3 regions of the Kineococcus gypseus genome follow, and region 1 is predicted to be linked to each of the others. Evidence: riboswitches for the same ligand, from Rfam matches in the RefSeq annotation. Region 1 holds a riboswitch; each other region holds the start of a gene.
What was found. A riboswitch is a leader RNA that binds a small molecule or an ion and turns the genes downstream of it on or off. The one in region 1 is predicted to bind S-adenosylmethionine.
Positions count from the first base shown of each region.

Region 2: it holds a riboswitch for S-adenosylmethionine, as region 1 does, so the genes downstream of both, ACRYMN_RS09090 (methyltransferase domain-containing protein) here and ACRYMN_RS08480 (putative leader peptide) in region 1, are expected to answer to the same signal.
Region 3: it holds a riboswitch for S-adenosylmethionine, as region 1 does, so the genes downstream of both, ACRYMN_RS06195 (ABC transporter substrate-binding protein) here and ACRYMN_RS08480 (putative leader peptide) in region 1, are expected to answer to the same signal.

Region 1 covers NZ_JBJLRD010000017.1:9,960-13,203, forward strand. The annotation lists gene ACRYMN_RS08470 (amidohydrolase) at 1-978, shown strand, start outside; gene ACRYMN_RS08475 (FBP domain-containing protein) at 1,050-1,577, opposite strand; SAM riboswitch class I at 1,759-1,851, shown strand; gene ACRYMN_RS08480 (putative leader peptide) at 1,860-1,970, shown strand; gene ACRYMN_RS08485 (flavin reductase family protein) at 2,178-2,705, shown strand; gene ACRYMN_RS08490 (ABC transporter substrate-binding protein) at 2,702-3,244, shown strand, end outside.
Region 2 covers NZ_JBJLRD010000018.1:55,787-59,030, forward strand. The annotation lists gene ACRYMN_RS09080 (NtaA/DmoA family FMN-dependent monooxygenase) at 1-362, shown strand, start outside; gene ACRYMN_RS09085 (DUF1684 domain-containing protein) at 359-1,180, shown strand; SAM riboswitch class I at 1,232-1,318, shown strand; gene ACRYMN_RS09090 (methyltransferase domain-containing protein) at 1,328-2,236, shown strand; gene ACRYMN_RS09095 (FAD/NAD(P)-binding protein) at 2,172-3,244, opposite strand, start outside.
Region 3 covers NZ_JBJLRD010000011.1:52,376-55,619, forward strand. The annotation lists gene ACRYMN_RS06185 (HNH endonuclease family protein) at 1-408, shown strand, start outside; gene ACRYMN_RS06190 (XdhC family protein) at 491-1,234, shown strand; SAM riboswitch class I at 1,268-1,359, shown strand; gene ACRYMN_RS06195 (ABC transporter substrate-binding protein) at 1,561-3,165, shown strand; gene ACRYMN_RS06200 (ABC transporter permease) at 3,162-3,244, shown strand, end outside.

The DNA.
Region 1 (3,244 bases):
GCCGCCGGCGACGTGGGGGCGGACGCGCTGGACCGCTGGGTGGCCGAGGCCGCGGCGGCCGCGGCCGCGCGCGGGGTGACGGGGGTGGTCGACCTCGAGCACGCCCCGCCGGCGGTGTGGGCCCGGCGCGCGGCCCTGGGCGAGCCGGCGGTGCGCGTGTCGGTGGGCGTGTGGCCGCAGTGGCTCGACGACGCGCTCGCGCGGGGGCTGCGCAGCGGCGCCGCGCTGCCGGGCGCGGGGGCGCGGGTGCGGGTGGGCCCGGTCAAGCTCGTGGTGGACGGCTCGCTGGGCACGCGCACCGCGTACTGCTGCGACGCCTACCCCCCGCCGGCACCGGCGGGCCCGCACGGGGTGCTGCGCCTGCCGCCGCGGGAGCTGGAGGCGCTGCTGCGCCGCGCGGCCGCGCACGGCTTCGACGCGGCGGTGCACGCCATCGGCGACGCGGCGGTGGCCGTGGCCCTGGACGGCTTCGCGGCCGCCGGCTGCACCGGGCGCGTCGAGCACGCCCAGCAGGTGCGCGCGCAGGACCTGCCGCGCTTCGCGCAGCTGGGCGTGGTGGCCAGCGTGCAGCCGCGGCACGCCCCCGACGACCGCGACCTGTGCGAGGTGCACTGGGCGCACGGCGCCGGGCGGGCGTACCCGTACGCGGCCCTGCACGCCGCCGGCGCCGAGCTGCGGCTGGGCTCGGACGCGCCCGTGGCGCCGCTGGACCCCTGGGACGCCGTGGCCGCGGCCGTGCACCGCTCGGTGGACGGGCGCCCCGCCTGGCACCCCGAGCAGCACCTGCCGCTGGACGTGGCGCTGCGCGCGGCGTGCGACGGGCGCGCCGCGGTGCGCGCCGGCGACGTGGCCGACGCGGTGCTGGTGGCCGAGCCGCCGGCCGCGGTGCTGGCCGCGGGCGGCGCCGCGGCGCTGCGGCGCACCGAGGTGCTGGGCACCCTCGTCGGCGGGGCCTGGACGCACCGCGCGGGGGTGTGAGGCGACGGCGCCCGCCGCGGTTCACGCCCGCCGCGGCGCCCGCCGCGGTTCACGGACGCGCTGCGGCCCGCTCAGGTGCGCGCGCCCAGCACCGCGTCGACGAAGGCTCCCGCCCGCCGGGCGAGGTCCGCGCGGCGCTCCTCGACGGTGCGGCCGGGGTCGGGGCGCAGCGCCGCGGTGGCCCGCTGCACCTCCACGCAGCGCGCGCACGCGAGGTCGGCGCAGGCGTACACGCCCATGGTGTCGCCTCGGCGGCCGGCGGCGCCGGCGCGGGGCGCGGCGAACAGCGCCACGTCGCCGGCCGAGCGCGTCGTGCGGCACAGGTCGCACATGGCGGCCGCGCGGGCGCCCCCGCCGGAGGGCGCGCGCAGCACGAGCGCGCGCGGGGCCAGCCCCGGCGCCGCGCCCGGCACCAGCAGGCAGCCGCGCTCGGGGGCCCTCGGGTCGCGCCAGCCGGCGACCGGCGCCCGCGGGTCCACCTCGCGCACCCACGCGGGCACGCCCACGCGCGACGCCTCGCCCCTGCTGCAGTTCACGAACGCGCGGCGCACCACCTCCTCGGTGAGCACCGCCGGGCGCACGCCCCCCTCATCCGGCACGGTTCCTCCTCCGGGCGCCGCGCGCCCTTCTCCCTAACCCCTTTAGGCACCAGCCTACGCTGTGCGGAGGTGGTGGTCCAACGGGTTCCGGTCCTCCCGGGGGACCGGAAACCCTCCGGGGGACCGGAACCCGCACGGGGAACCGTTGACGGTGCGTGCACGGGTGTGCCAGGGTTCCAGGACGCCATCCAGAGCGGCTGAGAGACCTGGCTCGTCGACGCCGCAGCAACCCCCCGGAGACGGGAGCGGGTGCTCATGCCGGGAACGATGGGAGAACCCTCGATGAACCGCACCGCGCAGCAGTCGCCGCTGCGCCCGCTGCTCAGCGTGCAGCGCCGGCACGTCGACCTGTGCCGCGTCGGCAGCGCCCTCTGTCGCCGCACCCGCGCCTGACCGCACCGGTCCCGCCGAACCGCCCCGCGGGCCCGCGCGCGGACCCGCCCGCGCGGGCCCGCGCCGCGCCGCGGGCGCGGTCGCACGCCCACGAAGCCGTTGCGGCGCAACGGCTCACCACCACTGGAACCACCCCGCACCGGGCCGCACCCGCGCGCAGCGCGCGCACCGCCGCCCGGGCGCCGCCGCCTGCCCCGGAGGAAACCCTTGAGCGTCGCACCCCCCGCCCCCACGACCCCCTCGCTGCGCGAGCTGTTCGCCGCGCACGCCGGCGCCGTGGCGGTCGTCACCGCCGACGGCGGTGCCGGCCCCGCCGGTTTCACCGCCACCTCGGTCAGCTCCCTGTCGCTGGAACCGCCGCTGCTGGTGTTCAACGTGGCGCGCACCTCGTCCAGCTGGGACGCCGTCGCCTCCGCCGCGACGGTCGCCGTGCACTTCCTGGACGCCTCGCAGACCGACCTGGCCCGGCGGTTCGCCGCCCGCGGGACCGACCGCTTCACCGCTCCCCTGCGCTGGTCGCCGCTGCCGGGCGGCGCCCCGGGCCTGGACGACGCGCCCGTGGTCATCACCGGCCCGGTGGAGCACCGCTTCGCGGCGGGCGACCACCACCTCGTCGTGGTGCGCATCGCCTGGGCGGAGGTGCGGCGGGTGCACGAACCCCTGCTGCACCACGCCGGCGGCTACCACCGCCTCGGCGCGGCCCAGCCCGCCGCGGCGGCCGGGAGCGCGTGGTGAGGGCGCGGCGCGAGGTCCTCGGCGCGCTGGCCGCCGGCCTGACCGCTGCGCTGCTGTCCGCCTGCGCCGGCGCGCAGGCGGAGTCGCGGGACGGCGCCGCGGCCGAGCGGCCCGCCGAGCTGTCGCTGGACGTCCCGGCGGGCACGGAGCTCGTCGTCGCGGACCAGGCCCAGCAGCTGCAGACGGTGTTCGCCGCCTCCGGGCAGGACGCGCAGCTGGCCGCCGAGGTGACGTACGCGAACTTCACCGGCGGGCCGGCCATCCTCGAGGCGTTCCGCGCGGGCGCCGCCGACCTGGCCACCGTCGGGGACACCCCGCCGATCCAGGCCCTCGCCGCGGGCGCCGACGTGCGCATCGTGGCCGCCCGGCGCTCCAGCCCGGACGCCACGCGCCTGGCCGTCGCCCCCGGCGCGGACGTGCAGACCCTGGACGACCTGCGCGGCAAGCGGATCGCCTACGCCGAGGGGACCGCCCAGCAGTCCATCGTGCTGCGCGCGCTGGCCAGGGCGGAGCTGGAACCCGGCGACGTCGAACTCGTC
Region 2 (3,244 bases), on a different contig from region 1:
GCGGGCGCGTGCAGCACGCGAAGGACCGCGTCGCCACCGCGCAGCGCTGGCGGGAGCTGGCGCGCGAGAACGGCTGGGGCGTGCGCGAGCTCGTCGTGGAGGTCTCCGCCCGCCCGCAGTTCGTCGGCACCCCGCAGCAGGTCGCCGACGAGGTGGACCTGCACGTGCAGGCCGACGCGTGCGACGGGTTCATCCTCGTCCCGACCCTGACGCCCACCGGGCTCGACGAGTTCGTCGAACGGGTCGTGCCGCTGCTGCAGGAGCGCGGCACCTACCGCACGGGGTACACCGGCCCCACGCTGCGCGACCACCTGGGCCTGCGCCACCCGCACACCACCACCCGTTCCGAGGAGATCGCGTGACCACCACGAGCACGACGAGCACCACGAGCACCCCCGTCCCCGCGGGCGGGGCGGCACCCGCGGACTGGGAGGCGTGGCGCGCCCGGCGCACCGAGGTCCTCTCCGACCCGCACGGCTGGCTGAGCCTGACGGCCCTGCACTGGCTGGGGCGCACCCCCGCCCGCGCCGGCGACGTGCCCGGGCAGTGGTGGGCCGGCGCCGACGGCGTGCACGTGCGCGCCGGCGCCGGCGACGGGCTCGTCCTGGACGGCGAGCCGCTGACCGACGAGCGCGTCCTGCACCCCGTCGACGACGGCGCGGGCGTCACGGTGGTGGCCGGCGAGCGGCACGTGGAGGTGCTGCTGCGCAGCGGCAACGCCGGCCTGCGCGTGCGCGACCCGCGCTCGCCGGTGCTGGCCGCCTTCACCGGGGTGCCGGTGTTCGCCTTCGACGGGCGCTGGGTCCTCGACGGGCGGCTGGAGGCCGAGGAGGACGAGGTCGTCGTCGGTTCCGTCGTCGCCGGGCTCACCCAGGCGCGCACCGCCGCCGGGCGGGTGCGCTTCACCACCCCCGACGGCGTGGAGCGCTCGCTGCTGGCGCTGCGCTCCGGCGACGGGCTTCAGCTGCTGTTCACCGACCTCACCACGGGCGTGAGCAGCTCGCCCACGGCGCGCTCGATGACCGTGCCCGCGCCCGGCCCCGACGGGCGCGTCGTCGTGGACCTCAACCGCGCGCAGAACCTGCCGTGCGCGTTCACCGACCACGCCACCTGCCCGCTGCCGCCGGCGGGCAACCGCCTCGACGTGGCCGTCGAGGCGGGCGAGCGCGCCCCGCGCTGACGTCCTCCTGCGGCACCGCCCGCCGCCCCCGGGCGGTGCCGTAGCCTGCTCCGACCATCCAGAGCGGCCGAGAGACCTGGCTCGACGACGCCGCAGCAACCCCCTCGTGGAGGGTGCTCACGCCAGGACCGATGGGGGAGGTGCCACGTGAGCACGACCACGCCCGCCGCCGGCGGCGGCCTGGACGGCGACCCGGGCGAGCGGCGGCGCCGCGAGGCGGCCGCCTGGGCCACCTGGCAGGAGTCCGCGTGGGGGCGGCTGCGCTACCGCGTGGTGGCCGCCCTGCTGCGCGAGGAGTGCGCCCGGCTGGGCCCGGCGCCCCTGCGGGTGCTCGACGCCGGCGGCGGCGACGGCCGCGACGCGCTGCAGCTGGCGCTGGCCGGCCACGACGTCACGGTGCTGGACACCTCCCCGGACGTGCTGGCCGCCGCGCGCGCCGCTGCGGCCGCCGCCGGGGTGCCCGACCGCGTGCGCACGGTCGCCGCGGACCTGGAGGACCTCGGCGCCCTGGCCGCGCTGACCCGGCACCGCGCCGGCGGCTCCGGCTCCTTCGACGTGGTGCTGTGCCACGACGTGCTGCAGCACCGCGGCAGCGCCGAGCAGGTCGCCGCCGACGTGGCCGCGCTGGCCTCCTCGCTGCACCCGGGCGGGCTGCTCTCGCTGCTCGCGCCGGACCCCGCGGCGGACGTGCCGGCCACCGCGCTGCGCGAGGGCCCGGCGCAGGCGTGGGTGCTGCTGGACGCCGAGCGCGGCGTGGACCCGGCCACCGGCCGCTCCGTGCTGCGCTTGGAGCCCGCGGCGGTGGAGGCCGCCGCGCTCGCCGCCGGCTGCCAGGTCACCGGGCGCGCCGGCGTGCTCGTGGTGGCCCCGCAGCTCGAGGACGCCCACCGCGCCGGCAGCGCCGGCCCGGCGGGGCCCGCGCACCTCGCCCGCGCCGCGGGCCCCGCCGACCCCGCCGACCTCGACGACCTGGAGGAGCTGGAGGTCGAGCTCAGCCGGCGCGACGCGTTCCGGCGGGCGGGGCGCTACTGGCACCTGCTGGCTCGCCGGCGCTGAGGGCCGCCTCGAGCAGCCCGCCGGCCAGGGCGTCGTTGAGCCGGAAGAAGCCCGCGTCCAGGCCCGGGCGCGGGAACGCCGGTGCCCAGCCGCCGCCGGCCACCCACGGCCCGGCGGCGAAGCGGCGCGGGTGGGCGGTGCCGTCGCGGTGCAGCACGCGCCCCTCCTCGTCGACGGCCAGGCGCCCGCCGGCGAAGACCTCCCCGTCCGCGTCGGCGAACTCGCGCTCGCCCGCCTCGCCGCGCGCGGCGAGGGCGCGCAGCAGCGGGTCCGCCGCGCCGCGCACGGTGGGGGAGGGCAGCCGGGCGTCGACCAGGACGCGCGCGCTGACCTCGACCGGCCCGTTGCCGCCGCGGGCCGTCCACGCCCGCCCCTGCTCGTCGGGTCGCACCCGCAGCTCCCCGCCCAGGAAGCGCACCACCCCGGCGTCGGCCAGCGCGAGCAGCTGGCGCAGCCGCTGCGGCGGCGGGCCGGAGGCGACGTAGCTGAAGAAGCCGTGCCACCAGCCGTCGACCTCCAGCGCGGTGGAGCGCGCGTCCAGGAGCCCGCGCGCGGCCAGGGCGGCGACCACGCCGTAGCAGGACAGCAGCGCGCTGAAGACCGCCGCGTCGGCGCTGTGGGCCGGGTCGCCGCGGCGGGCGACGTCGGCGGCCACGTGGGCGCGCACGCGCTCGTGCACGCCCTCGGCGGTGGGCGACCACCACCCGGCCAGGGGGCGGTCCAGCCGCGCCAGGTCCAGGCAGTCCGCGGGGTCGGGCACCGCCCGCTCCACCAGGGCGTCCAGCTCGGTCGAGCCCCACGCCGCGGCGGCGAAGGCGGCGTCGAACTCGGCCGCGGGCACCCGGGTGCGCTGCGGGTGCCCGGCGAACAGCTCGCCGTAGTGCGCGCCGGCCAGCTCCTTGGCGATCAGCGGCCACGCGTCGCGGCGCAGCGAGAGCGGCCCGCGCCGGGCGGCCAGCTCCTCGCCGGCGGCCACCGTGAAGAAGCGCGGCAGCACCGGCCGGCGCT
Region 3 (3,244 bases), on a different contig from region 1:
CGCCTGGACGGCGACGGCTGCACCGTGCTGTCCGGCACGCTGGACGACCCCTACTCCGGCCGCGAGATCCCCTTCCGGCGCGGGCCCGCCACGAGCTCGGACGTGCAGGTCGACCACGTCGTGGCGCTGGCCGCGGCCTGGCGCACCGGCGCGCGCGCCTGGAGCGCCGAGGAGCGCGTCGAGTTCGCCAACGACCCCCTGGAGCTGCTGGCCGTGGACGGCCCGCTGAACTCCGCCAAGGGCGACGACGACGCCTCGCAGTGGCTGCCGCCGCTGGGCGCGTGCGAGTACGTCGCCCGGCAGGTGGCCGTCAAGAGCGCCTGGGGGCTGTGGGTCACGCCCGCCGAGCGCACGGCGATGGCCGACGTGCTGGCCGGCTGCCCCGGTCAGGAGCTGCCCGCGCGCTGAGGGCTCCGGGCCGGGGCCCGGAGCACCGCTCCCGCGGTGGCGTCCCGGCCCGGCGGGCGCGCCGGGGTGGCAGGCTGCGGGCGTGGGCACGGGCGTGGGCGCGGGCGAGGAGGCGGGTGCGGTGCTGGCGCGCGTCGAGCAGTGGCTCGCCGCCGGCGGCGCCGTGGCCCTGGCCACCGTGGTGCGCCCGGCGCGGGTGGAGCCCTCGCCGCACCCGCAGCGCCCGGAGCACCTGGAGCCGCGCCCGGCGGGCACCGTCCTGGCGCTCGGCCCGCGCGGGGAGGTCGCCGGCGCCCTGCCGTGCCGCTGCGCGCAGCCGGCGGCGCTGGAGCTGGCCCGCCGCGTGCTGGCCGGTGCTGCGCCGGTGCTGCGGCGGTGCTCCGGGGCGTGCGCCCGCCGGCCGCCGTGCGCGGTGGGCCCGGAGGTCTTCGTCGAGCGGGTGGACCGCTCCAACGCCAACCTCGTGCGCTCGGCCGCGGCCTCGGTGCGGGCGGGGGAGGCGGTGGCGGTGGCCACCGTGGTCGCCGCGCCGGACCCCGCGGCCCTGGGTCGGCACCTGCTGCTGTGGCCGGCGCGGCGGGCCGGCTCGCTGGGCCCGGCCGAGCTCGACGACGCGGTCGCCCGGGCGGCGCGGGAGCTGCTGCGCGCCGGTACCAGCGGCGCGGTGCGCGTGAGCGGTGCGGTGGAGGTGTTCGTCGCCGCCCACCCGCACCGGGCGCTGCCGCGGGCGGTGCCCGCCGCGACCACCGCGACGACCACGACGGCGGGCACCGCGGCGACCACGACGGCGGGCACCGCGGCGACCACCGCCGCGGCACCGGTTTGAACGCGGGCGGGTGCTGCGCCTACAGTGCGCGGCAGACCATCCAGAGCGGTTGAGAGACCTGGCTCGACGACGCCGCAGCAACCCCCCGGGAACGGGCGAGGGTGCTCCCGCCAGGCCGATGGAGGAGAACGTGAACCCCAAGCCCCACGTGGCGGTCCTGCGGCGCGTCGTCGACCTGTGCCGCACCTGCTCCGCCGGCTGTCGCTGACCGACGGCCACCGCCGGGCGCCCGCGCCCGGCCCCGCGCCGCTCCCCGCACCGGGCGAGGCCCGGTGCCGCCGCGCGCCCGCGCACCCACCGCCGCCCCTCCCAGCCAGGAGCCCCCCTTGCGCACCCGCACGCCGCTGCTCGCCGTCCCCGCCCTGCTGACCCTCCTCGCCACCGCCGCGTGCGGAGGTGGCGACGGCGGTGGTGGCGGCTCGGCCGCCGGGGGCGGGCAGCCGCGCCCCGGCGGGGACCTGCGCTTCGCGATCCAGGTCGACTCCGGCTGCATCGACCCCCAGCAGGTCGGCAACAACGACGCGCTGAACATCGGCCGCCAGCTCGTGGACTCCCTGACGGTGCAGGACCCCGCCTCCGGCGAGGTGCGGCCCTGGCTGGCGCAGTCCTGGGAAGTCTCCCCGGACGCGACGACCTTCACCTTCCGCCTGCGCAGCGGCGCCACCTTCAGCGACGGCGCCCCGGTGGACTCGGCGGCCGTGAAGGCCAACCTCGACGGCGTCGTCGCCCTGGGCGCCAAGGCGCAGCTGGGCTCGACGTACCTGGCCGGGTACACCGGCACCCGGACCCCCGACCCGCTCACGGCCGTGGTGACGTTCTCGCAGCCGAGCGCGCAGTTCCTGCAGGCCACCTCGACGATGAGCCTGGGCCTGCTCTCGCCGGCCACCGTGGCCGCCGACCCGGCCACCCGCTGCGACGGCAGCACGCTGGCCGGGTCCGGCCCCTTCACGGTCGGCTCCTACCGCCGCGACGCCGAGGTGGTGCTGGAGAAGCGCGCCGGCTACGACTGGGCGCCCGACGGCGCCGGGCACACCGGCGAGGCCTACCTGGACAGCATCACCTTCCAGGTGGTGCCGGAGTCCAGCGTGCGCACCGGCTCGCTGGCCTCGGACCAGATCGACGCGACGACCTCCATCGCCGCGCAGGACCTGCCGCAGTTCGACCGCGACGGGTTCTGGACCGAGCGCCGCGCGAACCCGGGCATCCCGTACAACTTCTTCCCCAACTCCTCGCGCCCGCTGTTCTCCGACGCGCGCGTGCGGCAGGCGCTGTCGAAGGCCGTCGACCGCGAGGAGGTCGCGAGCATCCTCAACCCCGGCGACGTGGCCGTCTCCTCGGCGCTGTCCGCCTCGACGCCGCTGGCCCCGGACGACTCCGCGCTGCTGGCCCGCGACGTCGACGGCGCCGCCGCGCTGCTGGAGGAGGCCGGCTGGAGGGAGGGCCCCGACGGCGTGCGCGTCAAGGACGGCCAGCGCCTGACGTTCACGGTGACGTTCTGGCAGCCGGTCTCGGCGGCGCTGGAGCTGATCCAGCAGCAGGTGCGCGAGGTCGGCATCGACCTGCAGCTGAAGCAGGCCACCGTGGCCGAGCAGCAGGCGCAGCAGGCCTCCGGCGACTACGACGTGCTGCTGTACAACCTCACCCGCTCCGACCCGGACGTGCTGCGCACCGTCTTCGCGCAGAGCGCGCGCAACGTCGCCCAGCGCCCGCGCGGGCCGCTGGACGACCTGCTCGACGGGCAGGCGGGCACCCTGGACGCCGACCGGCGCGGTGAGCTGGTCGCGCAGGCCTCGCAGCAGCTGCTCACCGAGGCGTACTCGATCCCGCTGTTCGAGCTGTCCACCGTCATCGCCGCCAGCGCCGACGTGCACGACCTGGAGTTCGAGGGCTCCTCGCGGCTGTGGTTCCACGACGCCTGGCTGTCCTCGTGAGCGGCGCCCTGCCCGGCTACGTCGCGCGCCGGCTGGGCCAGGCGGTGCTGGTGCTGTGGGCGGCGTTCACGGTGACGTT